4 regions of the Streptomyces sp. SAI-127 genome follow, and region 2 is predicted to be linked to each of the others. Evidence: riboswitches for the same ligand, from Rfam matches in the RefSeq annotation. Region 2 holds a riboswitch; each other region holds the start of a gene.
What was found. Region 2 has a riboswitch for thiamine pyrophosphate ahead of M2157_RS33675 (tetratricopeptide repeat protein). Riboswitches for the same ligand answer to the same signal wherever they lie in the genome.
Positions count from the first base shown of each region.

Region 1 (7,350 bases), 320 kb from region 2:
TCGTCTTGCCCGCGGCGAGCATGTCACGCACCGTGCGTGCGCGGTCAGTCCTGGTGGATGCGGTTCCTAGGGCCATACCGGCAGGTTAGCCAGGGGGCAGCGGTCGCCCAACCGGATCAGGGAAATTTGCCCGCTTTGTCGACTTGTTGTCCACCCCTCGGACACCGGGCCGATCATGCGACCGGCGAATACCGGCCCCTCACTCCGTGTCACGCAGCCGCTTCGCGAACTCCGCGGCGGCCGCGCCCGGGTCGTCCGCCTCGGTGATCGCCCGGACGACCACGACCCGGCGGGCACCGGCCTCCAGGACCTCGTCGAGGTTGCCGAGGTCGATGCCGCCGATGGCGAACCAGGGGCGGTCGGTGCCGAGGGCGGCGGTGTACCGGACCAGGTCGAGGCCGGGGGCGTGCCGGCCTGGCTTGGTGGGGGTCGGCCAGCAGGGGCCGGTGCAGAAGTAGTCCACGCCGTCCTGGACCGCGGCAGCGGCGGCCTCCGCCTCGGCGTGCGTGGAGCGACCTATGAGGATGTCGTCGCCGAGGATCGCGCGGGCGGCGGGGACGGGCAGGTCGCCCTGGCCGAGGTGCAGCACACCGGCGCCCGCCGCGTGGGCGACGTCGGCCCGGTCGTTGACCGCGAGAAGCCTGCCGTGCCGCGCGCAGGCGTCGGCGAAGACCTGGAGATGCTCCAGTTCCTCGGCCGCTTCCATGCCCTTGTCCCGCAGCTGCACGATGTCGACGCCCCCGGCCAGGACCGCGTCCAGGAACTCGGCGAGGTCGCCCTGGTGCTTGCGGGCGTCCGTGCAGAGGTAGACGCGGGCGTCGGCGAGCCGGTCACGGGTGGTGTCGGGCATGCGTGAGTCTCCCCCGGGTTCGGTGGCGTACGGGCCGTGCCGGACCGTGGCCGTGGCCTCGGCAGTCACGGCCCGTACGCCGGTGTGGTTCGGATCAGACGGCGAGCGCCTGGGCCCGGCGCTTCACCTCCGTGCCGCGATTCTCGCTCAGGGCCTGCGCGGGGGTGCCGGGCAGGCTCTCGTCGGGCGTGAAGAGCCACTCCAGCATCTCTTCGTCGGTGAAGCCGTCGTCCCTCAGGAGCGTCAGGGTCCCGGCCAGGCCCTTGACGACCTTCTGCTCGACCCCGTCGATGAAGGCGGCGGGAACGTGCAGCGCGCGGTTCTCACCACGGCGTACGGCGATGAGCTGGCCGTCCTTGACCAGCTGCCGCACACGCGTCACCTCGACATCGAGCACTTCTGCGATGTCGGGGAGGGTGAGCCAGGCGGGGACGAGAGCATCGATCTTTGCGTCAATCTCGGTCACGGGATTAAGCGTGCCATCCCGCACTGACAGTCGGAAGCCGGGGCGCCCCGGCGGGGGAACGCAGTTCTCGCAGCGGCCCACCCGGTGGTCGCCTATGCCGTCGCCGCCTTCAGCGGCCTCGCCGGGTCCGCGAGCAGCTCCGGGTCCATCTCCGCGCCCGCCTCGATCAGGCGGCGGCCCTGGGCCAGGTCGCGGGGCCGGCCCACCGCCAGGAGGGCCACCAGGCGCCTCTCGCGCAGCCAGCACACCGTCCAGGCGGGGCCCGACGGCTCGCCGCGCCACAGCGTCGTGTCAGCGGACGCGTGGTGGCCGGCGTACTGGACGAAGCGGCCGAACTGCTCGGACCAGAAGTACGGAACGGGGTCGTAGACCGGGCGGGTCTCGCCCAGGATGTCGGCGGCCACCGTGCGGGGGCCTTGGAGGGCGTTGTCCCAGTGGTGGACCAGCAGGCGCTCGCCGTACCTGCCCGAGGGGAAGGAGGCGCAGTCACCGACCGCGTAGACGTCCGGTACGGAAGTGCGCAGCCGGTCGTCGGCGACGACCTCGCGGTGAGCGCCGAGTTCGATGCCCGAACCGGCGAGCCAGGCCGTGGCGGGCCGTGCGCCGACACCCACCACGACCGCGTCGGCGGCCACCCGGGAGCCGTCGTCCAGGACGACCGCGCCGGGCTCGACACGCTCCACGCGCGCGTGGGTGCGCAACACGGCACCCGCGTCGGCGTACCAGGAGGTCATCGGCGCGGCCACCTCGGCGGGCAGCGCGCCCGCGAGCGGCCGGTCGGCGGCTTCCACGACCGTCACCGCGCAGCCCGACTCACGCGCGGCGGTGGCGAACTCGGCGCCGATCCAGCCCGCGCCGACGACCACGATGTCGTGCTGTCGGGCGAGCACGGGGCGCAGCCGCTCGGCGTCGTCCAGGGTGCGCAGCAGATGCACGCCCGGTACACCCTCCGTGCCGGGCAGCCGGATCGGTTCGGCACCGGTGGCGAGGACCAGGGCGTCGTACGGGACAGGCCCGGCCTCGGTGTCCAGTTCGTGCGCTTCCGGGCGCACGCCCAGCGCCTCGCGGCCGAGCAGCAGTTCGATGCCGAGGGCCTCGAAGTCCACGTCGAAGGCCGAGCCCTCGGCCTTGCCGAGCAGCACGGCCTTGGACAGCGGCGGACGGTCGTACGGCTGGTGGGGCTCCGCGCCGATCACCGTGACCGTGCCCTTGAATCCCTGTTCGCGCAGAGCGACCGCGGTCTGTACGCCGGCCATGCCCGCGCCGACCACGACCACCCGCCGCTGCGCCTGCGTCTGCTCGCTCATTTGATCACCCTAGTCACCTGACAATCAGTCAGTCAGGAGTCGTGCTCAGTGACCTGTTCCACAACGCTCGTCCCGCTGCCCGGCTGCGACTCCCACTCCCACGTCTCCTCCAACCGCAGCCGACCGTCGGGAAGCTCCACGACCGTCGAGACGCAGTGCCCGGAGGATGTCGTTCCGTCCTGCTTGAGCTGCACGTACCGGAAGTCGAGACGATCCCCCGCGCGCGTGCCGACGAGATGTCCGCGCACGACGTCACCGCCCGCGTACTCGGCCCAGATCTCCCCGTCCTTCTCGTGGTAGGTGAACCGGGTCCGAGTACCCACCTGACCCGGGGCCTGATCGGCCACCGGGGCGAGGAGGAGACCGTCGAGCGAGCGGGGCATGGCGGAAGGCTCCCTTACAGAGGCGCACGGGCACGGGCTAGGGTGGCCAACGTAGAGCACTCGCGGGAGCCCGGACGCACCGGGCTGAGAGGGAGGCTGGGCGGCCTCCGACCGTACGAACCTGATCCGGGTCATGCCGGCGAAGGGAGGGGCTGGACGCCCATGTCCTCACGTACGTCAGACGTCCTCGTCGTCGGGGGCGGCATCATCGGCCTGGTCACGGCCTGGCGGGCCGCGCAGCGCGGACTCACCACGACCGTCGTGGACCCCGAACCGGGCGGCGGGGCCGCCCAGGTGGCCGCCGGGATGCTGGCCGCTGTCACCGAACTGCACTACGGCGAGCAGACCCTGCTGGGGCTGAACCTCGCCTCGGCCCAGCGCTATCCCGACTTCGCGGCCGAGCTCACCGACCTGACCGGTCTCGACCTCGGCTACCGCCGCTGCGGCACGCTCGCGGTGGCCCTTGACGCCGACGACCGCGCCCACCTGCGCGAACTGCACGCGCTCCAGCGGCAGTCGGGGCTGGAGTCGGAGTGGCTGTCCGGCCGGGAGTGCCGACGCCTGGAGCCGATGCTCGCACCGGGGGTGCGGGGCGGACTGCGGGTGGACGGCGACCACCAGATCGATCCACGGCGGCTCACGCGCGCGTTGCTGGCCGCGTGCGAGCAGGCGGGTGTCGTCTTCCACCGCGCGTGGGCCAAGGGCCTCCGTGTCGCAGGGGACCGGGCCGCAGGGCTCACCACGACCGACGGCGACGAGCTGGGCGCGGGCCAGGTGGTGCTCGCCGCCGGAAGCCTCAGCGGCCGCCTCGAAGGGGTCCCCGCGGACGTCCTGCCCCCGGTACGGCCCGTGAAGGGCCAGGTGCTGCGGCTGACCGTGCCTGCGCGCAGCGCGCCCTTCCTGAGCCGCACTGTGCGGGCCGTGGTGCGCGGCAGCCAGGTCTACCTGGTGCCGCGGGAGAACGGCGAGCTGGTGATCGGCGCGACCAGCGAGGAGCTGGGCTGGGACACGACGGTGACCGCGGGCGGGGTGTACGAGCTGCTGCGGGACGCCCACGAACTCGTCCCCGGCATCACCGAGCTGCCGCTGACGGAGACCCGCGCGGGGCTGCGCCCGGGCTCCCCGGACAACGCCCCGCTGCTCGGGCCCACGGAACTGACCGGGCTGGTGCTCGCGACCGGCCACTATCGCAATGGCGTACTGCTCACGCCGATCACCGGGGACGCCATGGCGCACGTCCTGACGACGGGCGAACTCCCCGACGTGGCACGCCCGTTCACCCCGAGGCGATTCGGCGCCGCGGAACTCCTGGAGCAGCCGGCATGAACATCTCCGTCAACGGAGAGCCGCGGGAGTTCGCTTCCGGCACGGCTCTCGACACCGTCGTGCGGGCGCTGACGCAGGCGCCCTCCGGGGTGGCCGCCGCGCTCAACGAAACCGTCGTCCCGCGCGCGCAGTGGCCCTCCACGTCCCTCTCCGAGGGAGACCGCGTGGAAGTCCTCACCGCCGTCCAAGGAGGCTGACCCATGGCCGACGATCCCTTTGTCATCGGCGGTACGTCCTTCTCGTCCCGGCTGATCATGGGCACGGGCGGAGCGCCCAGCCTGGACGTGCTCGAGCGAGCACTGGTCGCCTCCGGCACCGAGCTGACGACGGTCGCGATGCGGCGCGTGAACCCCTCGGTGCACGGCTCGGTGCTGTCCGTACTGGAGCGGCTCGGCATCCGGGTGCTCCCGAACACGGCGGGCTGTTTCACCGCCGGAGAGGCCGTCCTGACGGCCCGCCTCGCGCGCGAGGCGCTCGGCACAGACCTGGTCAAGCTGGAGGTCATCGCCGACGAGCGCACCCTTCTGCCGGACCCCATAGAGCTGCTGGACGCGGCGGAGACCCTGGTGGACGACGGTTTCACGGTGCTGCCGTACACGAACGACGACCCGGTGCTCGCCCGGAAACTGGAGGACGCGGGCTGCGCGGCGATCATGCCGCTGGGCTCACCGATCGGCTCGGGCCTCGGCATCCGCAACCCGCACAACTTCCAGCTGATCGTCGAGCACGCGCGTGTGCCGGTGATCCTGGACGCGGGGGCGGGCACGGCGTCGGACGCGGCCCTGGCGATGGAGCTCGGGTGCGCGGGTGTGATGCTCGCCTCAGCGGTGACGCGGGCGCAGGAGCCCGAGCTGATGGCGCATGCGATGCGGCACGCGGTGGAGGCGGGGCGGCTGGCGTCCCGGGCGGGACGGATCCCTCGACGGCACTTCGCCGAGGCGTCGTCTCCGGTGGAGGGCAGGGCGGCACTGGACCCGGAGCGGCCCGCTTTCCAGTGACCTGACGTGGGCGCCGGGGCCAGTGAGGTGACCCAGCGGCACACCTGCCCCCGACCGGCAACTCCGTGCGATCTGCGTCACAGCTACGCTGCAGTCCCGCCTCGATATCGGCCGAACTGGACGGGCTGTCAGCGACGGCTCGTAGACTCACCTGCGTGGATACGACCCTTCAGGACCCGCTGGTCGGGCAGGTGCTCGACGGCCGCTATCGCGTGGACGCGCGGATCGCGGTCGGCGGGATGGCCACGGTCTACCGGGCCCTGGACACCCGTCTGGACCGCGTGCTCGCGCTCAAGGTGATGCACCCCGCGCTCGCGGCGGACGGCGTCTTCGTCGAGCGGTTCATCCGGGAGGCCAAGTCCGTCGCCCGGCTCGCCCACCCCAACGTCGTGCAGGTCTTCGACCAGGGCACCGACGGGTCGTACGTCTATCTCGCCATGGAGTACGTCGCCGGGTGCACCCTGCGGGACGTGCTGCGCGAGCGCGGGGCCCTGCAGCCGCGCGCCGCCCTGGACATCCTGGAGCCCGTGCTCGCCGCGCTCGGCGCAGCGCACCGCGCGGGTTTCGTGCACCGGGACATGAAGCCGGAGAACGTCCTGATAGGGGACGACGGCCGGGTCAAGGTCGCCGACTTCGGACTCGTGCGGTCGGTCGACACCGTGACCAGCACCACCGGAGCCGTACTCGGCACCGTGTCCTATCTCTCGCCCGAGCAGATCGAGCAGCCGGGCACCGCGGACGCCCGCGTCGACGTGTACGCGTGCGGTGTGGTCCTGTACGAGATGCTGACCGGCGACCGCCCGCACGACGGCGACTCCCCGGCCGTCGTCCTCTACAAGCACCTCCACGAGGACGTCCCACCGCCCTCGGCCGTGGTCCCGGGGCTGCCGTACGAACTGGACGAACTGGTCGCGTCGGCCACCGCCCGCACCCCTGACCTGCGTCCGTACGACGCCGTGGCGCTGCTCGCGCAGACCCGCGAGGCACACGGCAGGCTGAGCGCCGACCAGCTGGACGCGGTACCGCCGCAGGCGCTCTCCGCGGAGTACGCGGGCGCCGAGAACCGCACGAGCGTGATCCCGCGCACCCTGACGGTGCCGCGCCTCCTGCCGGTCAACGAGGACGAGCCGGTGTACCACCGCACCAGCCGCCTGGAGAGCCCCCCGCCCCCGCCGTCCCGGCGCGGCCGCTCTTCCGGCGGCCCCCGGCGCGGCCCGCTCCTGATCGTCGCCGCGATCCTGCTGGCCCTCGGGCTCGGGGCGGGCGTCTGGTACATCAACTCCGGCCAGTTCACCCAGGTCCCGGCCCTCCTGACGAAGACCGAGGCACAGGCCCGGGACCGGCTGGACGAGGCCGGTCTGGAGACCGGCAAGGTCACGTACGCCTACAGCGACACCGTGAAGCGCGGCACTGTCATCAGCACGGACCCGGGGGTGGGCGAACGCATACGGAACAACGACTCCGTGTCGATCACCGTCTCCAAGGGCCCGCAGACCGTGAAGGTGCCCGATGTGCAGGGGGACGCGCTGAGCAATGCCCGGACCCGGCTGAAGGCGGAAGGGCTGCAACCGGGCATGGTCACCCGGGAGTTCAGCGACGACGTACCGAAGGGTTTCGTGATCAGCACGGATCCCGAGGACGGCACCACGCTGCGCGCCGGCTCGGCGATCGCGCTCACCGTCAGCAAGGGCGCCCCGGTCGACGTCCCGGACGTCACCGGCGAGGACCTGGCCGACGCCAGGGCCGACCTGACGGAGGCCGGTCTGAAGGTGAAGATCGCCACCACCCGGGTCAACTCCGAGTACGACGCGGGTCAGGTCGCCAAGCAGACGCCGGTCGGCGACAGCCAGGCGGCCGACGGTGACACCGTCACCCTGACGATCTCCAAGGGCCCCGAGATGATCGAGGTCCCGGACGTCACCGGCGACAGCGTCGACGACGCCAAGACCGAACTGGAGGCCGCGGGCTTCCAGGTCGACGAGGACCGCGGCCTGCTCGGCCTGTTCGGCGACACGGTGAA
Region 1 is NZ_JARXYJ010000001.1:7,632,350-7,639,699, reverse strand. Features, by position in the region: gene metF (methylenetetrahydrofolate reductase [NAD(P)H]) at 1-76, opposite strand, end outside; gene thiE (thiamine phosphate synthase) at 200-850, opposite strand; gene M2157_RS35100 (Rv2175c family DNA-binding protein) at 945-1,316, opposite strand; gene M2157_RS35095 (FAD-dependent oxidoreductase) at 1,409-2,623, opposite strand; gene M2157_RS35090 (hypothetical protein) at 2,656-3,006, opposite strand; TPP riboswitch at 3,059-3,171, shown strand; gene thiO (glycine oxidase ThiO) at 3,169-4,332, shown strand; gene thiS (sulfur carrier protein ThiS) at 4,329-4,529, shown strand; gene M2157_RS35075 (thiazole synthase) at 4,533-5,330, shown strand; gene pknB (Stk1 family PASTA domain-containing Ser/Thr kinase) at 5,486-7,350, shown strand, end outside.
Region 1: it holds a riboswitch for thiamine pyrophosphate, as region 2 does, so the genes downstream of both, thiO (glycine oxidase ThiO) here and M2157_RS33675 (tetratricopeptide repeat protein) in region 2, are expected to answer to the same signal.

Region 2 (7,350 bases):
ACTGCCCTACGCGGGCGCTCGCGTCGGTGAAGACGTGCTGGTGGGCGGGGAGGACCTCGGCGGGGGCGAGCCGCCCGACGCGTTCCAGGGAGTCGAGGTAGTCGCCGAGGGGGTCGGTGACGGTGGCGTCGTCGGGGTCCTCGTACAGGCCGATGTGCGGGGTGATCTCGGGGAGCAGATGATCGCCGGAGAACAGCCGTCCGTGGCCCGGCAGTCCGGAGGGGTGCTCCTCCTCCAGGTGCAGGCAGACATGGCCGGGCGTGTGTCCCGGGGTCCAGATGGCGCGGAGCCTGCGGCCGGGGAGGTCGAGGAGTTCGCCGGGGACGATCTCGCGGTCGGGCAACGCGGGCGAGAATCCGGGCAGTTCGCGGCGCCGCGCGGTGCGCAGGGGGGCCACGTGGTCCTCGGGGGCGCCCGCGGCCACCAACTTGGCCGTCATATAGGTGAACCAGCGCTCGGCACGGGTCTCGCGGGTGCGCCGCACGATCGCGGAGTCCGCCGCGTGCATCGCGATCCAGGCCCCGGACGCCTCCCGCACCTTGCCGGAGAGGCCGTGGTGGTCGGGGTGGTGGTGGGTGATGACCACGCCGTGGATCCCGCCCACGTCGGTCCCGCACGCGGTCAGCCCCTCGGCGAGGGTGTCCCAGGAGTCCGGGTCGTCCCAGCCGGTGTCGACCAGCACCGGTCCTCGGTCGGTCTCGACGACGTACACCAGGGTGTGGCCGAGCGGATTGTCGGGGATGGGCACCTGAACGGACCGGACGCCGCCACCATGGTCGTACACCTGCGCCATGAGCTCCCCAATCACCGCGTTCCCAGCATGATAACTAGAACGAGTTTCGACGGTAGCCCGAGGTCACCAACAGTCGTGGTGTGCGGGCCGTGGACTCCTCCCAGTGGAACTGGTATCAGTTCCGTATCTGATGGATCGTCAGTAAGCCGCCCCGGGGAGGCAGTCGCCATGACCGAGCTCGTGGAACACGGACAGCTGTTCATCGGCGGGGAGTTGACCGACCCCCTGGGCAAGGACGTCATCGAGGTGATCTCCCCGCACACCGAGGAGGTCATCGGACGCGTGCCGCACGCCTCGCGCGCGGACGTGGACGCGGCGGTCGCCGCCGCACGCACCGCCTTCGACGAGGGACCCTGGCCGCGGATGTCGCTCGACGAGCGCATCGAGGTCGTCACCAGGATCAAGGACGCGATCGCGGTCCGGCACGAGGAGATCGCCCGCGTGATCTCCTCCGAGAACGGCTCCCCGTACTCCTGGAGCGTCCTCGCACAGGCCCTCGGCGCGATGATGGTCTGGGACTCGGCGATCACGGTCGCACGCGGCTTCACGTACGAGGAGACACGCGACGGAGTGCTCGGCCGCATCCTCGTGCGCCGCGAGCCGGTCGGGGTCGTGGCGGCCGTGGTGCCCTGGAACGTCCCGCAGTTCGTCGCCGCCGCCAAGCTCGCCCCCGCGCTGCTCACCGGCTGCACGGTGGTGCTCAAGCCGTCGCCCGAGTCACCGCTGGACGCGTACATCCTGGCCGAGATCACCAAGGAGGCCGGGCTGCCGGACGGCGTCCTGTCCATCCTCCCGGCCGACCGTGAGGTGAGCGAGTACCTGGTCGGGCATCCGGGGATCGACAAGGTCTCCTTCACCGGATCGGTGGGCGCGGGCAAGCGCGTGATGGAGGTCGCCGCCCGCAATCTCACGCGCGTGACCCTGGAGCTGGGCGGCAAGTCGGCGGCCGTGGTCCTCCCGGACGCGGACGTCGAGACGGCCGTCGCCGGGATCGTCCCGTCCGCCTGGATGAACAACGGCCAGGCCTGCGTGGCCCAGACCCGCATCCTGCTGCCCCGCTCCCGCTACGACGAGTTCGCCGAGGCCCTTGCCGCGGCGGCGAGTGCACTGGTCGTCGGCGACCCGCTCGACCCGGCCACCCAGGTCGGCCCGCTGGTCGCCGAACGCCAGCAGCGCCGCAACCTCGACTACATCCGCATCGGCCAGGAGGAGGGCGCCAAGATCCTCACCGGCGGCGGGCGTCCGGCGGGCCTGGAGCGCGGCTGGTACGTCGAGCCGACGCTCTTCGGCGACGTCGACAACTCGATGCGGATCGCGCGCGAGGAGATCTTCGGACCGGTGATCTGCCTCCTTCCCTACGGCGACGAGTCCGAGGCGGTGAAGATCGCCAACGACTCGGACTACGGACTGTCGGGCAGCGTGTGGACGGCCGACGTCGAGCGCGGCATCGAGGTCGCCCGCCAGGTCCGTACCGGCACCTACAACGTCAACACCTTCAGCCTCGACATGCTCGGCCCCTTCGGCGGCTACAAGAGCTCCGGCCTGGGAAGGGAGTTCGGCCCCGAGGGCTACGGCGAGTACCTGGAGCACAAGATGATCCATCTGCCGGCCGGCTGGGAGGCGTGAGCGGCGATGGGAGACCGCTGGCACGTCGAGGTCGACCGCTCCCTGTGCATCGGCTCCGCGCAGTGCGTGCACACCGCCCCCGACGGCTTCCGCCTGGACACCGCCCGCCAGTCCCACCCCGCCGACCCGGAGAGCGACGCCAACGAGAAGATCCTGGCGGCGGCGGAGAACTGCCCGGTGGAGGCCATCATGATCACGCTGCTGGGGAGCGGGGAGCCGGTGTTCCCGCCGGAGGAGTAGGAGCCGAGAAAATCATGGTTTGAGAGGGTTCATTCCCGGACGAGGGTTCTATTCTGGACATAGGCCTACGAGGCGAGTGAGGGAGTCCCACCGAAGTAGCCGACTCAGGCGAGATGCGAAGGCTTCCGCCAGGGCCGACGTCGACGGTAGGGCTGAGAGGCCGAAGAGCAGCGGGAAGGCTCGACGGCGACCCCCAGAACCTGATCCGGACCATACCGGCGAAGGGAACCCGTCTCGTAGGTCCCTCACGTGCTCCCCGCCGGTGTGAGGGCTTACGCTCCTGCGGTCGTCGTCAGCGCATCGCGGGAGTGGGGAAGCGTGGAGAAGTCCGAGGCCAAGAAGCTGATCAAGCAGGCACGGGTCGCTTGGGACGCCGAGGACTGGCTGCGCGCCGCCGAGCTGTACGAGCAGGTGCTCGCACACTTCCCGGACCTGAAGGCAAGCGCCGTGTGGTGGTACGACGCCGCGCTCGCCCACAAGTTCCTGCGGAACTGGGCCAAGGCGTATGAGCTGGGCCGGGAGGCCGCGGCCCGCTCCCCGCGCGGCGAGGGCGACCCGGCGTACTGGAACCTCGGCATCGCGGCCACGATCCAGCGGGACTGGGCGACGGCACGGGACGCGTGGAGCGGCTTCGGCATCGAACTCCCCGACGGGGAAGGGCAGATCGACGCGCGCTTCGGGTACGCCTGCGTGCGCCTCGACACCGGCGGCGAGCGCGAGGTCGTCTGGATCGAGCGGCTGTGCCCCACCCGCGGCCGGGTCGTCAGCGTGCCCGTCACGGGCGGACGGCGCTACGGCGAGATCGTCGTCCACGACGGCGAACCGAAGGGCGAGCGGGTCGTCGAGGGCTCGACGTACCCCGTCTTCGAGGAACTCCTGCTCTTCGAGGCGTCCGAACTGCCCACCCTGGAGGTCACGGTGGCCGCGGGCGAGAAGGCCGACCTGGAGGCCCTCCTGGAGCTGTTCACCGACCACGGCTTCGGCGCCGAGCCGGCGAGCAGCGTCCGCATGATGTGCGCCTGCTGCAGCGAGGGCACCCACGAACAGGAGCGCGCCGTCGACGCCGGCGCCCAGCAGGTCTCCCTCGCGGCCCCCGAGACGGAGGCCCGACGCCTGCTGGAACGGTGGGCGGGGGAGACGGCGACGGGACGGAGCTGGAGCGGACTGGCGGCCGTCGGCTAGCGCCGGGGCGGTGGGGCCGGGGCGCCAGGACCGGGGCGGTCGGACCGGGGCGCCAGGACCGGGGCGCCAGGACCGGGATGCTAGGACGGCGGTTCCGTGAGGTCGATCAGTCGGCACACCGTCTCGATGTCGATCTTCACCTGGGCGATGGAGGCCCGGCCCGAGAGCCAGGTGATCAGGGCCGAGTGCCAGGTGTGCTCGATGACGCGGACCGCGGAGAGCTGCTCGGGCGTCGGGTCCTCGAGCCCCATGGCGTCCAGGATGATCAGCGTGGTCTGGTGGGAGACCTGGTCGACCTCCGGGCTCACACTGCGGTCCGCGAAGGTCAACGCGCGGACCATCGCGTCCGCCAGATGCGGCTCGCGCTGGAGCGCCCGGAAGGCCCGCATCAGGGTCTCCGCGACCCGCTCGGCCGCCGTCTCGCCCTGCGGCGGCTTCTTGCGGAGCGTGCCGTGCATGTGTTCCAGCTGGTCCTGCATGGTGGCGACCAGCAGATGGATCTTGGAGGGGAAGTACCGGTAAAGGGTGCCGAGCGCCACCTGTGAGGACTCCGCGACCTCCCGCATCTGCACCGCGTCGAACCCGCCGCGGCTCGCCAGCTGCGCGCTCGCGTGCAGGATGCGGCGGCGCCGCGCCTCCTGTCGCTCGGTCAGCGGCGGTGTGTCGGGTCGTACGGTGCTGGCTTCCACTCTGGCCGGCTTGGCCACCTTGTCCACCTTGGGTTCCGTGACAGTCCGTGAGGATGTGTGATCACTCAGCATGCCAGGGTGCCGGTCGTGGCGTGAATCACCTGATCCACCGCTCACAGGACCCCTACCTGCCGGTAGATTCAGAGCCTCCTGAACGATCAAGTCTGAAACTTGTTCTAGATTACCTTCTCGTCGTAATCTCGCGGGACAGTGCAGGCAGAAGGGGGCCCAGAGTGACCGCTGAGGCCAGTCAGGCAGGGGCCTTTGAGGGCCCGGCCGCCGACGGCGAGCGACCGCTCCGTATCGCGCTCCTCACCTACAAAGGGAACCCGTTCTGCGGCGGCCAGGGTGTCTACACACGCCACCTCTCACGCGAACTGGCCCGCCTCGGCCACCGTGTCGAGGTCATAGGCTCCCAGCCCTACCCCGTTCTCGATCCGGGCTACGACGGCCTGAGCCTGACCGAGCTGCCCAGCCTGGACCTCTACCGCTCTCCGGATCCCTTCCGCACCCCGAAACGCGACGAGTACCGCGACTGGATAGACGCCCTGGAAGTCGCCACGATGTGGACCGGCGGCTTCCCCGAGCCGCTCACCTTCTCCCTGCGGGCCCGACGTCATCTCCGGGCCCGCAGCGGTGAGTTCGACGTGATTCACGACAACCAGACCCTCGGTTACGGCCTGTTGGGCGATGTCGGCGCTCCGCTGGTGACCACCATCCACCACCCCATCACCGTGGACCGGCAGTTGGAGCTGGACGCGGCCGAGGGATGGCGGCAGCGGCTGTCCAAGCGCCGCTGGTACGCCTTCACCCGTATGCAGAAGCGCGTGGCCCGCCGCGTGCCGTCCGTGCTCACCGTCTCCGGCACCTCCCGCCAGGAGATCGTCGACCACCTCGGCGTGCGCGACGACCGCATCCACGTCGTCCACATCGGCGCCGACACCGACCAGTTCTCGCCGGATCCGTCGGTGCGCGTGGTGCCGGGCCGGATCGTCACGACCTCCAGCGCGGACGTCCCCCTCAAGGGCCTCGTCTTCCTCGTCGAGGCGCTCGCGAAGGTCCGCACGGAACACCCCGGGGCGCACCTCATAGTTGTGGGCAAGCGACCGGCCGAGGGCCCGGTCGCCCAGGCCATGGAGCGCTACGGCCTCGAAGGCGCCGTCGACTTCGTCAAGGGCATCACGGACGCCGAACTGGTCGACCTCGTCCGCTCGGCGGAGGTCGCCTGCGTGCCCTCGCTCTACGAAGGCTTCTCACTCCCGGCGGCGGAAGCCATGGCCACGGGCACCCCGCTGGTCGCCACGACGGGCGGCGCCATCCCCGAGGTCGCCGGGCGCGACGGCGAGACATGCCTGGCGGTACCGCCGGGGGACCCGGGCGCACTGGCGACCGCCCTGAGCCGTCTCCTGGGCGACCCGGACCTGAGGGCGCGACTCGGCCGGGCCGGACGTGAGCGGGTACTGGCGAAGTTCACCTGGGCGAAAGCCGCGGAGGGCACCGTGGCCCGGTACCGCGAGGCGATCGCCGGACCCGCCGCCGAGGCCACGCCCCGTTCCGCGGCCAAGCACCCCGACCGCTCCACGGCCTCAGCGACGGGCGTACCACTGACCGCCCCACGAGTGACCGACGCCGATCTCAACCCCGAAAGCAGGGCCACGTGCTGACCGTCGACTTCTCCCGGTTCCCACTCGCGCCGGGCGACCGCGTACTGGACCTCGGCTGCGGGGCCGGCCGGCACGCGTTCGAGTGCTACCGGCGCGGCGCGCAGGTCGTGGCGCTGGACCAGAACGCCGAGGAGATCCGCGAGGTCGCGAAGTGGTTCACGGCGATGAAGGAGGCCGGTGAGGCACCGGAAGGGGCCACCGCCACCGCGATGGAGGGCGACGCCCTGGCCCTCCCCTTCCCCGACGAGTCCTTCGACGTCGTGATCATCTCCGAGGTGATGGAACACATCCCGGACGACAAGGGCGTACTCGCCGAGATGGTCCGGGTGCTCAAGCCGGGTGGGCGGATCGCCATCACCGTCCCGCGCTACGGCCCCGAAAAGGTCTGCTGGGCGCTGTCCGACGCCTACCACGAGGTCGAGGGCGGCCACATCCGCATCTACAAGGCGGACGAGCTGCTCGCGAAGATCCGCGAGGCCGGCCTCAAGCCGTACGGCACCCACCACGCGCACGCCCTGCACTCCCCGTACTGGTGGCTCAAGTGCGCGTTCGGCGTCGACAACGACAAGGCGCTGCCGGTGCAGGCGTACCACAAGCTGCTGGTCTGGGACATCATGAAGAAGCCGCTGGCCACCCGGGTCGCCGAGCAGGCACTGAACCCGCTGATCGGCAAGAGCTTCGTGGCGTACGCGACCAAGCCGCACCTTCCGCAGGTGGCCACCTCGTGACCACTCCCCGGACAGAACACCTCGTCCTGCCCGGGGTCCTCACCGCCGAGCAGGCCGCCGCGACCGTCGCCGGGATCCTGGCCGCGCAGCGGGAGGACGGGGCGATCCCGTGGTTCCGCGGGCACCACCTCGACCCGTGGGACCACACCGAGGCCGCGATGGCGCTGGACGCGGCGGGCGAGCACGAGGCGGCCGAGCGGGCCTACGAATGGCTCGCACGCCACCAGAACGAGGACGGATCCTGGTACGCGGCGTACCAGGACGGGGACTTCACGCAGGTCACCGACCGGGGCCGGGAGACGAACTTCGTCGCCTACATAGCCGTAGGAGTGTGGCACCACTACCTCTCCACCGGCGACGACATGTTCCTCGACCGGATGTGGCCGACGGTGTACGCGGCGATGGAGTTCGTACTGGAACTCCAGCAG
Region 2 is NZ_JARXYJ010000001.1:7,308,135-7,315,484, forward strand. Features, by position in the region: gene M2157_RS33660 (MBL fold metallo-hydrolase) at 1-793, opposite strand, end outside; gene M2157_RS33665 (aldehyde dehydrogenase) at 962-2,419, shown strand; gene M2157_RS33670 (ferredoxin) at 2,426-2,659, shown strand; TPP riboswitch at 2,728-2,903, shown strand; gene M2157_RS33675 (tetratricopeptide repeat protein) at 2,978-3,841, shown strand; gene M2157_RS33680 (TetR family transcriptional regulator) at 3,922-4,557, opposite strand; gene M2157_RS33685 (glycosyltransferase family 4 protein) at 4,764-6,194, shown strand; gene M2157_RS33690 (class I SAM-dependent methyltransferase) at 6,188-6,922, shown strand; gene M2157_RS33695 (terpene cyclase/mutase family protein) at 6,919-7,350, shown strand, end outside.

Region 3 (7,350 bases), 4.0 Mb from region 2:
TACTTGGTGAGCGATCTCGTCGCAGTAGCGGTCGTGTGAGAGCAGGGTCATGCCCCGCACCCTATGTCCGCCCGGTCAGTCCAGCACGAGGATTTCGGCCGGGTCGAACTCCACCCCGACCGTGTCCCCGACCTCCGGCGCCTCACGAAGCGCGCACGCGGCCTCCAACCGCGGCCCGCCCTCCCCAGGGTGCAGATGTACGGCCACGTGGGTGCCCTTGAAGGTCCGCGCGGCCACCGTGCAGCGCAGGCCCTCGTCGGCCGCCATGAGCCGCACTCCCGCCGGTCGCACCAGCACGCTCCTGACCCCCTGGGCGGCTCCCGAAGGCACCGGAACCTTCCCCCACACCGTGTCCGCGAACTCCCCCGCCACCGTGCCCTCGACGACGTTCTCAAAGCCGAGGAAGCGGGCCACGAACTCGTCCGCCGGCCGCTGCCACACCTCAAGAGGCGTACCGGACTGGGCGATCCGCCCGTCCCGCATCACCACGACCCGGTCGGCCAGCGCGAAGGCCTCGCCCTGGTCGTGGGTGACCGCGAGCACCGTGGTGCCCAACCGCCCGAACAGCTCCCGCAGTTCGACGACCAGCCGCTCCCGCAGCGAGCGGTCCAGCTGTCCGAGCGGCTCGTCGAGCATCAGCAGCCGGGGCCGGGGCGCGAGCGCGCGGGCCAGCGCGACCCGCTGCTGCTCACCTCCGGAGAGCGCGCCGACAGCCCGGCGGGCGGCACCCGGAAGCCCGACGAGGTCGAGCAACTCCCGCACCCGCTCGTCCTGTTGTGCCCTCGCGGCTCCGTGCATCCGCAATCCGAAGGCCACATTCGCGCCCACGTCCCGCTGCGGGAAGAGCTGATGGTCCTGGAACATCAGACCGACCCCGCGCTTGTGCGCGGGCACCCCGCCCTGGTCACGCCCGTCGAGCAGGACCCGGCCCCGGTCGAGCGGTTGAAGGCCGGCCACCGCCCGCAGCAGTGTCGACTTGCCGCTGCCGCTGGGCCCGAGCACACACACGATCTCGTGCTCGGCGACATCGAGACCGACCTCGTCGAGCACGGCCCGCCCGCCGAACCGTACCGTCGCGTCCTCAAGGCTCAGCAGCATCAGAACTCCCCGGTCCGGTCGGTCCGCAGCCGCTCAAGGACCAGCAACGCCACCGCGCACACCACCATCAGGATCGTCGAAAGGGCCATCGCCTGGCCGTAGTTGAGATCACCGGCCCGCCCGAGCAGCCGTGCCACGGCGACCGGCAGCGTCGGGTTGTCGGGCCGTGCGATGAACACCGTCGCCCCGAACTCCCCCAGCGACACGGCGAACGCGAAGCCCGCCGCGATCAGCAACGCCCGCCGCACCATGGGCAGATCGACCTCCCGCCACACCCGCCACGGCGAGGCCCCGAGCACGGCCGCGGCCTCCCGCAGCCGGTGGTCCACGGCCCGCAGCACCGGCAGCATGGTCCGCACGACGAAGGGCACCCCGACCAGCGCCTGCGCGAGCGGCACCAGGATCCAGGACTGCCTGAGGTCCAGCGGCGGCTCGTCGAGCGAGATCAGGAACCCGAAGCCGACGGTCACCGCGGACACCCCGAGCGGCAGCATCAGCAGCGCGTCGAAGCCCCGTACGAACCGGCCCGCGTCCCGCCGCGTCAGCGCGGCCGCCGCGAGGCCCCCGATCACCACCGCGATGGCGGTGGCGGCGAGGGCGTACTCCAGTGAGTTCCCGACCGCCTCGATCGGCGCGACGAGGAAGACCCCGCCGTCGCTGTGGGTCAGCGCCCGGTAGTAGCCGAAGTCGGGAGCGTCGAGCGACCGTTGCACCAGCACCGCGAGCGGCAGCACCAGGAGTACGGCGACGCTGCCCACGACCCCGGCCAGCAGCCCCCACTCCCCCGCCCCTCGCGGCCGCCGGGCGGTGACGGACTCGTCCACGAGCCGCAGCGCGGTCTCCCGGCGCCGTACGGTCCACGCGTGCAGGGCGAGAACAGCGCCCACCGCGACGAACTGGATCAGCGTCAGCACGGCGGCCGTGGACAGGTCGAAGATCTCGGAGGTCTGCCGGTAGATCTCCACTTCGAGTGTCGAGAAGGTCGGCCCGCCGAGGATCTGCACTACGCCGAAGGAGGTGAAGGTGAAGAGGAAGACCATGAGGGCGGCGGCGGCCACTGCGGGCGCGAGCGCGGGGAGCGTGACCGTCCGCCAGGCCCTGAGCCGGGACGCGCCGAGCATCCGCGCGGCCTCCTCCTGACGCGGATCCAGCTGGGCCCACAGTCCGCCGACCGTCCGTACGACGACCGCGTAGTTGAAGAAGACGTGCGCGAGCAGGATCGCCCACACCGTGGTGTCCAGCCGTACGCCCCACAACTCGTCCAGCAACCCACCACGGCCGACGAGCGCCAGGAAGGCCGTACCGACGACGACGGTCGGCAGCACGAAGGGGACGGTGACCACGGCCCGCAGGATCTGTTTGCCGGGGAAGTCGAAGCGCGCGAAGACATACGCGCCGGGGAGCGCGACCAGGAGCGTGAGCGCCGTGGAGGCGAGCGCCTGCCAGGTGGTGAACCACAGGACGTGCCGGATGTCCGGCTGGGTGAGGACGTCGATGATCCTGCCGAACTGCCAGGTCCCGTCGGTCTCGAGTCCGCGCGCAACGATCGCCGACACGGGATAGGCGAAGAAGACGGCGAAGAACGCGACGGGCACGGCCATCAGCCCGAGCCGGGCCGCCGCGTTCTTGACGCCCTTGCGGGGCCTTACTTCAGTACGAGCGAGGTCCACGACTTGACCCAGTCGTCACGGTTGTCGGCGATCTTCGCCGGGTCCATGGTCTCGGGGTCCTTGGCCTGCGGACCGTACTGCGTGAACTCGGCCGGCACCTGGGCGCCGTCCACGACCGGGTAGACGAACATGTTGAGCGGCATGTCCTGCTGGAACTCCTTGGTGAGCAGGAAGTCCAGCAACGCCTTGCCGCCCTTGGCGTTCGCGGCGTTGCTCAGCAGTCCGGCGTACTCGATCTGCCGGAAGCAGGTGCCCTGCGCCACGCCGGTCGGGGCGGTCGTCGGCTTCGGGTCGGCGTAGATCACCTCGGCGGGCGGCGAGGAGGCGTACGACACGACGAGCGGCCGGTCGGCCTTCGCCTTCTTGCCCCCGGCGGAACCGGAGAACTCCTCGTTGTAGGCCTGCTCCCAGCCGTCGACGACCTTGACGCCGTTGGCCTTGAGCTTCTTCCAGTAGCCCTGCCATCCGTCGTCGCCGTACTTCGCCGCGCTCCCGAGGAGGAAGCCGAGGCCCGGCGAGGAGGTGGAGGCGTTCTCGGTGACGAGGAGGTTCTTGTAGGCGGGCTTGATCAGATCGTCGTACGACGTCGGCGGCTGGAGCTTGTGCTCGGTGAAGTAGGCCTTGTCGTAGTTGACGCAGATGTCGCCGGTGTCGATGGGCGTGACCTTGTCCCCGTCGACCCGGTACCCGGCCTTGATCCGATCGGCGCCCTTGGCCTCGTACGACTGGAAGAGCCCGTTGTCGAGCGCGCGGGACAGCAAGGTGTTGTCGACGCCGAAGAAGACGTCGCCCTGCGGGTTGTCCTTGGTGAGAATGGCCTTGTTGACGGCCTGCCCGGCGTCGCCGTCCTCCAGGACCTTGACCTGGTAGCCGGACTTCTTCTCGAAGTCGGCGAGGACGTTCTTGGAGACGGCCCACGAGTCGTGGCTGACGAGGGTGACGGTCTTGGAGCCGGAGCTTTCGGAGTCGTCGGACGACGACCCGCACGCGGACAGCGTGACGAGGCCGAGGCCGACGACGGCAGCAAGGAACTTCTTGTTGTTCACGGTGATGACCGAACTTCCTACCCAGAATGACCTGGGCGAGGTTCAGAGGGTCTGCGGCCCGATTGCCGCACTCTCAGCGCTGTGGCGCTCCCCTGTCGGATATGAAGATGTACGTACGTCCGTCAGACTACCGCTCGGTGGCCGCGAGCTGACCACAGGCCCCGTCGATCTCCTGTCCACGGGTGTCCCGGACCGTCACCGGCACACCATGGGCGGCGATGGCCTCGACGAAGGCCTTCTCGTCCTCGGGCCGGGAGGCGGTCCACTTGGACCCGGGAGTCGGGTTCAGCGGGATGAGGTTGACGTGCACCGGCTTGCCCTTGAGCAGGCGGCCGAGCCGGTCGCCCCGCCACGCCTGGTCGTTGATGTCCCGGATGAGCGCGTACTCGATGGACAGCCGACGCCCGCTCTTCTCGACGTACTCGAACCCGGCGTCGAGCACCTCGCGAACCTTCCACCGCGTGTTCACGGGGACGAGGGTGTCACGCAGCTCGTCGTCGGGCGCGTGCAGGGAGATCGCGAGCCGGCACTTGAAGCCTTCTTCGGAGAACCGGTGAATGGCGGGCACGAGCCCCACGGTCGACACGGTGATGCCGCGCTGGGAGAGCCCGAGCCCGTCGGGCGCGGGGTCGGTGAGCGCACGAATGGACCCGACGACCCGCTTGTAGTTGGCGAGCGGTTCGCCCATCCCCATGAAGACGATGTTGGAGAGCCGCGCGGGCCCGCCGGGCACCTCTCCGTCCCGGAGCGCCCGCATCCCGTCCACGATCTGGTGCACGATCTCGGCGGTGGACAGATTGCGGTCCAGTCCCGCCTGCCCGGTGGCACAGAAGGGGCAGTTCATGCCACAGCCCGCCTGCGAGCTGATGCACATGGTCACCCGGTCCGGGTACCGCATCAGCACCGACTCCACGAGCGTCCCGTCGAACAGCCGCCACAGCGTCTTGCGCGTGGTCCCCTGGTCGGTCGACAGATGCCGTACGACGGTCATGAGCTCGGGAAGCAACGCCTCCTGGAGCTTGCCGCGCGCGCCGGCCGGGATGTCGGTCCACTCCGCCGGGTCGTGCGCGTACCGCGCGAAGTAGTGCTGCGAGAGCTGCTTGGCACGAAACGGCTTCTCCCCGATCCCCGCCACGACCTCCTTGCGCTCGGCGGGCGTGAGATCGGCAAGGTGCCGCGGCGGCTTCTTGGCTCCGCGGGGGGCGACGAAAGTGAGTTCTCCGGGTGCAGGCATAACCCTTCCAGTGTGGCAGATCAACTGGGGGGCCCAGGCCGGAGTGGGGTGGGGGTGGTCACCTGTGGGTCAAGTATCTAGGGTCTCGCCCACCGCCGCAGTTTCGCGGTGATGCGTTCCTTCGAGAGTCGGGTCCCTGTGGTCTCGCTCGGGCTCGTCATGAACGCCGTGATCGGTGTCCATCGCTTGCGCCCCGTGCCAGTCGTCCACCTGATGGCAGGGAAGTCCGAGACCGCGGTGATGTGCTCTCTCATGATCACTCGCGTGCGCACATAGCCACGGATCGTCGCCTTACTGTTGTCGCAGGTGACACCGAGTCGATAGCCCCGGACAGCGATGAACACCAAACCGATCACGGCGGCCCACGCCACGAGCCGCGCGGACCCGTCACTGGCTTGAGTCGCATAAGCAACGCCCACCACTGCGGGGACTGCTCCGAGGCCGCTGTTCGCGATCCGGTTCAACGGCGAGGGTGACAGCTCCATGACGCTCCTCGATCGCATTTTCTCGCGTCCTGGCCGGCCTTCGGCCCTCCCCGGGACTGGGAGGGCGGCGTGCGGTGGCTGCGCCACGGTCTGGTGTGGGCGTCCCTGGGAGTGATCATCCTTGCCGCCCGGTTGATGTTCCCCGACACCCGGAAAGATCCGTCGGACACGGCGGCGACCGCCGGGCCGCCCGCCATGAAGAAGCCCCCGGTCAGGGGCACGGGAAACACGTCATGTGCTGACCGCCCCCTCCAGGCCGATGAGGGCGATCGCACAGCCGGCAGCCCCCGCCCTGAACAGGACGGGGGCCGGGAAAGCCGTAGACGCGAGGTAAGTCAGCCGGAGCCCACGAACAGGACCAGCAGCAGCCACACCACCGGAGCCGTCGGCAGGAGGGAGTCCAGGCGGTCCATGATGCCGCCGTGGCCCGGCAGCAGAGTGCCCATGTCCTTGATGCCGAGGTCCCGCTTGATCATCGACTCACCGAGGTCACCCAGCGTCGCGCTGGCCGCGACCGCGAGGCCGATGAGCAGGCCCTGCCACCAGGTGCCGTCGTCGATCAGGAACTGCATGCACAGCGCGCCCGCCACCATCGCGAACAGCACCGCTCCGACCAGACCCTCACGGGTCTTGCCGGGGCTGATGCGCGGCGCGAGCTTGTGCGTGCCGAAGCGCCAGCCGACGGCGTACGCGCCCGTGTCGCTGACGACGGTCAGGAGCAGGAACATCAGTACCCGGGCCGCCCCGTCCTCGGCTGTCAGCATCATCGCGACGAACGTGGCCAGGAACGGAACGTAGAACGCCGCGAAGACGCCCGCCGTGACGTCCTTGAGGTAGCCCTCCGGCGGTTCCGTCATCCGCCAGACGAGGACGGCGAGTGCCGTGAGCGCCATGGCGACCCAGGCCCCCTCGGCGCCCCTGACGTACCCCGTGACGACCATCGCGGCCCCGCCGAGCGCCAGCGGCACGAGCGGCGCCTTGATGCCCTTGCGCTCCTGAAGCCTGCTGGTCAGCTCCCACAGACCCACGACGACGGCGACCGCTATCACGCCGACGAACGCGGCCTTGACGAAGAACAGCGACGCGATGATCACCGCACCGAGTCCGACCCCGACGCCTATGGCGGCACCCAGATCCCGCCCCGCGCTCTTCTTCTGCGGCGCGGGCGCCGGCTGCGAGGAGTCGGGCATGGGCTCCGGATTCTGCTTCTGCGGCGCCGCCGCGTAGGGCTGCGCCGACGTCGTCTCGTCGCGGAACCTCTCGTCCCGGAACGCCTCGTCCCGGAACTGCTCGTCCCGGAACAAGGGACCGCTCAGCCGAGCGGCCCCCCGGTCGTCATCCTGGTCGCCGCCGTACGGAGGTACAGCGGGTCCGTCGGGCACGATGGGCATGGGCCGAGTGTGCTGCGCGTCATGCGCATCGTACGCGGGACCCGCCGGGGCAGCCCCCTGGACAGGCCCCTGGTCGGACGGCCCCCAGTGCCCGGCGTGTGGCGGCGTCCCCCAGGAAGAGTCGTTCATCAGACCTCGAGAAGCTCTGCTTCCTTGTGCTTGAGGAGCTCGTCCACCTGGGCGACGTACTTGTGCGTCGCGTCGTCGAGCTCCTTCTCCGCACGGCGGCCCTCGTCCTCGCCGACCTCGCCGTCCTTGACGAGCTTGTCGATCGCGTCCTTGGCCTTGCGGCGGACCGAGCGAATGGACACGCGCGAGTCCTCGGCCTTGGCCTTGGCGACCTTGATGTAGTCGCGGCGGCGCTCCTCGGTGAGCTCGGGGAACACCACCCGGATGATGTTGCCGTCGTTGCTCGGGTTGACGCCC
Region 3 is NZ_JARXYJ010000001.1:3,312,239-3,319,588, forward strand. Features, by position in the region: gene M2157_RS14925 (maleylpyruvate isomerase family mycothiol-dependent enzyme) at 1-51, opposite strand, end outside; gene M2157_RS14930 (ABC transporter ATP-binding protein) at 76-1,098, opposite strand; gene M2157_RS14935 (iron ABC transporter permease) at 1,098-2,699, opposite strand; gene M2157_RS14940 (thiamine ABC transporter substrate-binding protein) at 2,744-3,814, opposite strand; TPP riboswitch at 3,811-3,918, opposite strand; gene rlmN (23S rRNA (adenine(2503)-C(2))-methyltransferase RlmN) at 3,942-5,048, opposite strand; gene M2157_RS14950 (hypothetical protein) at 5,126-5,533, opposite strand; gene M2157_RS14955 (phosphatidate cytidylyltransferase) at 5,869-7,053, opposite strand; gene frr (ribosome recycling factor) at 7,053-7,350, opposite strand, start outside.
Region 3: it holds a riboswitch for thiamine pyrophosphate, as region 2 does, so the genes downstream of both, M2157_RS14940 (thiamine ABC transporter substrate-binding protein) here and M2157_RS33675 (tetratricopeptide repeat protein) in region 2, are expected to answer to the same signal.

Region 4 (7,350 bases), 2.0 Mb from region 2:
TCCAGCGCCGCGCGGCGCCCTCCTCCGAAGCGTCCGAACAGCCCCACTCCGCGACGCTCATCGGGTCCGTCCAGCGTGCCATGCGCCTGCTCGAGTCCGTCGCGGAGCACGAGCACGGAGCCCCCGCCAAACAACTCGCCCGCGAGACCGGGCTGGCGCTCCCCACGGCGTACCACCTGCTGCGCACCCTCGTGCACGAGGGCTATCTGCGTCGCGACAAGGGTCTGTTCTTCCTCGGCGAGGCGGCCGAGCGGCTGAGCAGCAGCGGAGCCGAGCAGAAACGTCGCAGCACCGTCGTCGAGGCGCTCGCGCACTGGCGCGACCTGATCGGCGTGCCGGTGTACTACGCGCAGTACCGGAACGGCGAGATCGAGGTCCTCTGTGTCTCCGACAGCCCCGGCAACCCGGCGGTCGAGGAGTGGGCCGACTTCCGCGAGACCGGGCACGCGCACGCCATCGGACAGTGCCTCCTCGCCCAGCTCGACGACGAGGCTCGGCGCGACCATCTCGACCGGTACCCCGTGCAGTCCATCACCCCGTACACCGTGCGCGACGGGCACAGCCTGCTCCGGCGTCTCGAACGGACCGCGCGGATGGAGCCGGTGATAGAGCGTCAGGAGTACGCGCTGGGGACGGTGTGCGCGGCCATTCCGATCACATTGGGTAACGCTGCGGCAACGATGGCCATCTCCCTGCCTGCCCATCAGGCCGACCGGTTGCTGGCCGCAACCCAGCAACTGCAAGAGGAAATCGGGCGGCTGACCGGCTCGCTGGCGATCTCTATCAGTATCTGAAAACTCACTCCTTGTGATCTGTTGTGCACGTTCAGCAAGATGCCACCAGTGTCAGAGGGATCATTCCCGGCCAACGAAGGCAGATGACGGGGTAGGCAATGCGCGAGACCGTACAGGCAGAGGTCATGATGAGCTTTCTCGTCTCGGAGGAGCTCTCTTTCCGCATTCCGGTGGAGCTGCGCTACGAGGCCTGCGATCCCTACGCAGTCCGGCTGACCTTCCATCTCCCGGGCGACGACCCGGTGACCTGGGCTTTCGGCCGTGAGCTGTTGATCGACGGGGTGGGCCGGCCATGTGGGGAGGGCGACGTGCGGGTCTCGCCCGCCGGTTCCGACCTGCTGGGCGACGTCCTGATCAGGCTTCAGGTCGGCGGTGATCAGGCACTGTTCCGCTCGTCGACGGCGCCGATCATCGCGTTCCTCGACCGCACCGACAAGGTGGTGCCGCTGGGGCAGGAGACCGCGCTGGCCGATTTCGACACCCATCTCGACGAGGCGCTGGACCGGATCCTGGCGGAGGAACAGAGCGCAGGCTGACCCCTTATGGCGGTGAGACGACGGAACGCTTCAATCGTGAGGTGGGAGGGCGCAGGAACGCTTCTGCCGATGCGGGGCTCAGGGTGAGGGTGGCGCGCTGTCGGGAAGGCGGGCCGGTTGACCTCGGGGCAGGCTGGATCTGGCCACCCTCGTCTCATCGTCGGAGCCGGAAGCCGGGAGCCCTAGGGTGCTTCTGGCGAAGCTTGAAGTCGCCCTTGCGCTGGTGGAGGTGGGCAGCGCCCCTGATCCCCTCTCAGCGCCTGCGCCGTCGCCCCTTGCCACCGCGTGCCGCTGCCGGCCGGCTGTCGGCCGTGCCCGCGCTCACGCTTGTCGCCGGTACGGGTGCCGGAGCCCCCGCACCCACCGCCTCCGCCCCCGGCCGGTCCGCCGAGACCACCAGGGCCGCGAGGACCGTGGTGACCGGCACCGATGCGACGAGGCCGATCGAGCCGACCAGCGTGCGCACGATCTCCTCCGCCACCAGCTCACTGTTGGCGACGGTCCCCACGCTGGACTGTGCGATGGAGAAGAGCAGCAGCAGCGGCAGCGCGGCACCCGCGTAGGCGAGGACGAGCGTGTTGACGACGGAGGCGATGTGGTCGCGCCCGATCCGGATACCCGCGCGGTAGAGCCCGCGCCAGCCCATCGTCGGGTTGGCGTCGTGCAGCTCCCACACGGCCGAGGTCTGCGTGACCGTCACGTCGTCGAGGACACCGAGCGAGCCGATGATGACGCCGGCGAGCAGCAGGCCGCTCATGTCGATCGACGGATACAGCCCATGGATGAGCCCGGTGTTGTCGTCCGTGTTGCCCGTGAGCGCGGCCCAACCGATGAACTGCGAGCCGAGGAGGCCGATCAGCACCAGGGAGATCAGCGTGCCGAGCACCGCCACGGAGGTTCTGGCCGACAGACCGTGGCACATGTAGAGGGCGATCAGCATGATGGCGCTCGACCCGACCACCGCCACGAGGAGCGGGTTCGAGCCCTGCAGGATCGCGGGCAGGACGAAGAAGTTCAGCAGCAGGAAGCTGATGGTCAGGGCGACCAGCGCCATGACACCGCGCAGTCGCCCGACGATCACGACGGCGAGCGCGAAGATTCCGGCGAGCAGCCCCATGGGGAGCCTGCGGTTCACGTCGGCGACCGAGTACTGCAGATCCCTGGGCGCCGAAGGCTCGTACGCGACCACGACCTTCTGGCCCTCGTGCAACTGCCGGGACTGGTCCGGCTGGACGATCTCCGTGAAGGTGCGGCCCTTGTCGTCGCCGGTGTCGACCCGGATCGTCGCCTTCTTGCAGGTGCCGTTCGCCTGCTGCTCGGCGGAGGAGCCCTCGGCGGTGGAGGTGTCCCCGGTCGGGGTCTCCCCCGAGGCGTTCACCGACTTGCAGCTGACGCTCACGACCTTGGTGACCGTTGCCTGTTGGGTCTGCCGGTCGAAGCCGACCCCGGTACGTTCGTGCGCCGGGGCGCCACCGGGCCACAGCACTGCCAGGCCCACCACCACCGCTACGCCGAACGGGATGAGGATCGCCGCGATGACCTTGCGCAGGTGCTTGGAGACGGGAGTTGCCGGTCCGTGGCTGTGACTGTGGCCGTGCCCACCACCGCTGCCGGAGCCGCCCCCCTGCCCGTGTCCGTCGCCGGGTTCGTGCCCGTGCCCGTGTCCGTCGCCGGGTTCGTGCCCGTGCCCGTGTCCGTCGCCGGGTTCGTGCCCGTGCCCATGGCCGTCACCACCACCCCAGCCCCCGCCGCCCTGACCGCCACCCCGGCCACCATCACCATGGCCGCCGCCCAGGTCAGTGCCACCGACCTGGCCTCCACCACCGGCTCCGGGCCCGTACCCGTAGCCCTGCCCACTGTGCCCGCCCTGCCCACCGTGCTCATGCTCGTGCCAGCCGTCGGCCCCGCCGTTTCCGAACTGCCCGCGGGAGCCATTGCCGGGGCCGAGCCCGGGACCGTTTCCGGAGCCCGGTCGGCGCGGAGGCTCGGGAGGCGGGTATGGGGGCTGATGCATCGTGGTCACCGACCGATCATCGCAAGAACGACAGGGGCCCTCTGTTCACCGCGCCCGGATTGACGCTAGCGTGGAGCCACCTTTGTACACGCGGGAGCTCGGAGCACCGGGCTGAGAGGGCGCTGACCTCCGTCCCAGCGATGTTTCACGTGGAACGTCATCTCCATCGAGTGACGTTCCCCACGAAACGTCGGCAGACGGAAATCGCTGCGTCGACCGCCGAACCTGTTACCGGGTAATGCCGGCGTAGGGAGTAGGTCTCATGACCATCAAGGACGCGCGCACGCCTGCCTCCGATCAGCTTGACGGGGAGGCCGGGAAGTCCATCGGCTGGCACAAGGCGTACATCGAGGGCTCGCGCCCCGATCTGCGGGTGCCGGTCCGTCAGGTGCACCTCACCAACGGACAGTCCGTCACGCTGTACGACACGTCCGGCCCGTACACCGATCCGCTCACCGAGACGGATGTCCGACGGGGCCTTGCGCCTCTGCGGGACAACTGGATCATCGCCCGCGGGGACACCGAGGAGTACGCGGGACGTCCCGTGCGCCCCGAGGACGACGGGATCAAGCACACCTCACCGCGGGGTGGCCTCCGTAACCTCGACGCGGTCTTCCCGGGGCGGCCGCGCCAGCCGCGCCGTAGCCGTGACGGCGGGGCGGTCACGCAGCTCGCCTACGCCCGTCGCGGTGAGATCACACCGGAGATGGAGTACGTGGCCATCCGGGAGAACGTCGACCCCGAGGTCGTCCGCGAGGAGATCGCGGCGGGGCGCGCGGTGCTGCCGGCGAACGTCAACCACCCGGAGATCGAGCCGATGATCATCGGCAAGCGGTTCCTGGTGAAGGTCAACGCCAACATCGGCAACTCCGCGGTGACGTCCTCCATCGAGGAGGAGGTGGAGAAAATGACCTGGGCGACCCGCTGGGGCGCCGACACGGTCATGGACCTGTCCACCGGCCGCAACATCCACACCACGCGCGAGTGGGTGCTGCGCAACTCCCCCGTTCCCATCGGCACGGTGCCGCTCTACCAGGCGCTGGAGAAGGTCGACGGCCGCGCCGAGGAGCTGACCTGGGAGATCTACAAGGACACCGTCATCGAACAGGCCGAGCAGGGCGTGGACTACATGACGGTCCACGCGGGCGTGCGCCTGCCGTACGTACCCCTGACGGCCAACCGCAAGACCGGCATCGTCTCGCGAGGCGGCTCGATCATGGCGGCCTGGTGCCTCGCGCACCACAAGGAGTCGTTCCTGTACGAGAACTTCGAGGAACTGTGCGAGATCCTCGCCGCCTACGACGTCACGTACTCGCTGGGCGACGGCCTCAGGCCCGGTTCGATCGCGGACGCCAACGACGAGGCGCAGTTCGCGGAGTTGCGCACGCTCGGGGAACTCAACCGGATCGCGAAGCGTTTCAACGTACAGACCATGATCGAGGGCCCGGGGCACGTTCCGATGCACAAGATCAAGGAGAACATCGACCTTCAGCAGGAGATCTGCGATGAAGCTCCGTTCTATACGCTCGGCCCGCTGACCACCGACGTCGCGCCGGCCTACGACCACATCACCTCCGGCATCGGCGCCGCGATGATCGCCTGGTGGGGCACCGCGATGCTCTGCTACGTCACGCCCAAGGAGCACCTGGGCCTGCCCAACCGGGACGACGTCAAGACCGGTGTCATCACCTACAAGATCGCCGCCCATGCGGCCGACCTCGCCAAGGGACACCCCGGCGCCCAGGACTGGGACGACGCCCTCTCCGACGCCCGCTTCGAGTTCCGCTGGGAGGACCAGTTCAACCTGGCCCTCGACCCCGACACGGCCCGGGAGTTCCACGACGAGACCCTCCCGGCCGAACCGGCCAAGACGGCTCACTTCTGCTCCATGTGCGGGCCGAAGTTCTGCTCGATGAAGATCTCCCAGGACATCCGCCGTCGCCACGGCGACAGCCAGACGGAGATCGAGGAGGGCATGGCCCAGAAGTCGAAGGAGTTCGCGGCGAGCGGGAACCGGGTGTATCTGCCGCTCGCGGACTGAGCCCGACAGGTGAATGGGCCCGCGCCGCCGAACCACCCGAGTCCGGGCGGTGGCGCGGACCCATGAGTCCGTCGACAGCCGAAGACGCTCAGGCGGTGAGCAAGGTGACGACCCGGTTGATCATGTCCTCACTCGCGGCCAGAGGCGTCGGTGTGTACGACAACACGAAGCGGAGCCGCAGATCCCGGGTGGCGAACATACGGGTGCGGTACCCGTACGTGTCACCTGTCTTGCCCCAGAACGTCACGCCGTTCACTGTGGCCGTCTGCAGCCCCATGCTGTAGCGGGCCGGACTGCCGTCCACCATGTGAACGGACTGCGGCGGCAGAGCGAAGAGGTGGCTCATGGCCTCGGGCGGCAGTAACACGCCGGAGAACAGGGCTTCCTGGAAGCGGAAGAGGTCGTCGGCGGATGAGACCAGTTCTCCCTCGCCCCAGGAGCTCGACTGTTCGTACGTCGTGATGTCCTGGAGCGACTTGTCGGTCATGCGGAGGTAGCCGTGCACATGCGGGCCGTGCAGGTGCGGGTCGTCACCAGGCAACAGGGTCCGCGTCAGGTTCAGGGGACGCAGGATGCGGGACTTGATCGCCTCGCCGTAGTGCCGGCCGGTCAGCTCCTCGATGAGCAGGGCGAGCAGCACATAGTTGATGCCGCGGTACTCCTGTTTGGTGCCGGGAGGGAACTTGAGCGGGCTGTGGGTCACGGTCCGCACCATTTCCCGGGGTGTCCATCGGTCTCCTCGGTGCCGTAGGACGGCTTCCGGGGTACTGAGGTCCGGCAGTCCTCGATGGTCGGGCAGTCCGCTCGTGTGGTTCAGCAACTGCGTCACGGTGATGCGTGCGAAGGAGGAGGGAAGAAGGCCCCGAAGGTACCTGCCGATGGGGGCATCGAGGTCCACCCGGTGTCGCGCCCACAGCTGCAGCACGACAGCCGCCACGAATGCCTTGGTGACGCTGCCTGCTCGGAACCGGTCGTCCCCGTACAGGGCACGGCCGCTCCTTATGTCTGACACTCCTGCGGTGCCGTACCAGTGGGTTCCCCGGCCCTCGACGCGCAGTTGCGCGGAGGTGGCCGGCGGATGGGACAGATCGCTGATCGCAGCTTGCAGGGCACTGGTGTCCGCGGTGGTCTTGGCTGACGCGCCGGCACTGGCGCTTCCGGTGACAGCCAGCATGGCACCGGCCGCACAACCACCCATCAGGGAACGTCGGGAGAGAGAAGTCATGGTCCGTCATGCTGCCGACGTTGCCCCGTGGTGCCATCCGGGATGTCCCCCACGAACACCCGGACCGGACCCCGAGGCCGTTGTTGCGCGCCGACGGAGAGGCCGGCCCGCGGCCGGATCTTCGGCTTGCGCTCCCCGTGGTGGGGGCGCAAGCCGAGGGGCTGTGCCGGGTGCTACTCCGGCTGGTGTTCCGGCCCCCCGAAGTCCGGGCTGGTGTAGTCCGGGCTGGTGAAGCTCGGGCGGGCACCGGACGCTCCGTCGTCCGGGCTGCTGAAGCCCGGGCGGCCGTAGCCGAGGCTGGGCATCCGGCTGGTCGGTGCGGGCGGAGCCGTGTGGTGCAGTGCGGCGGTGCCGGGGTCGGCCAGAGCCTCCCTGAGGAAGGGGAGGATGCCGCGTTCCAGCAGGGCCTCGCGCCAGGCGTCCCTGGCCCGTGCCACCTCCTCGCTCAGCTCGCCGTACCCCGCGTCCGGCGAGGGCCGGTTGCGCAGGGCGGTGAGCAGCAGCCCGACGGCGGCGACCAGGATCGCGGCCGCGGTCATGGCGCCGAACACCCATCCGATGGTGATCATGGTGTGGGCGAACGCCGGCTCGGGGTCGAGCATCTGCAGGATGTAACCCACGAGCAGGAAGATCGCCGCGGCGATTCCGGCGAGGACGGGCGTCAGGACCGCGGCGACGGCGACGGCGCCCGCACCGGCGGTCTCGGCGACCTCTCCCATGGTGGTGGCGAGCCCCATCGC
Region 4 is NZ_JARXYJ010000001.1:5,297,735-5,305,084, forward strand. Features, by position in the region: gene M2157_RS24255 (helix-turn-helix domain-containing protein) at 60-794, shown strand; gene M2157_RS24260 (SsgA family sporulation/cell division regulator) at 893-1,330, shown strand; gene M2157_RS24265 (YibE/F family protein) at 1,584-3,353, opposite strand; TPP riboswitch at 3,425-3,614, shown strand; gene thiC (phosphomethylpyrimidine synthase ThiC) at 3,607-5,385, shown strand; gene M2157_RS24275 (serine hydrolase domain-containing protein) at 5,474-6,610, opposite strand; gene M2157_RS24280 (hypothetical protein) at 6,784-7,350, opposite strand, start outside.
Region 4: it holds a riboswitch for thiamine pyrophosphate, as region 2 does, so the genes downstream of both, thiC (phosphomethylpyrimidine synthase ThiC) here and M2157_RS33675 (tetratricopeptide repeat protein) in region 2, are expected to answer to the same signal.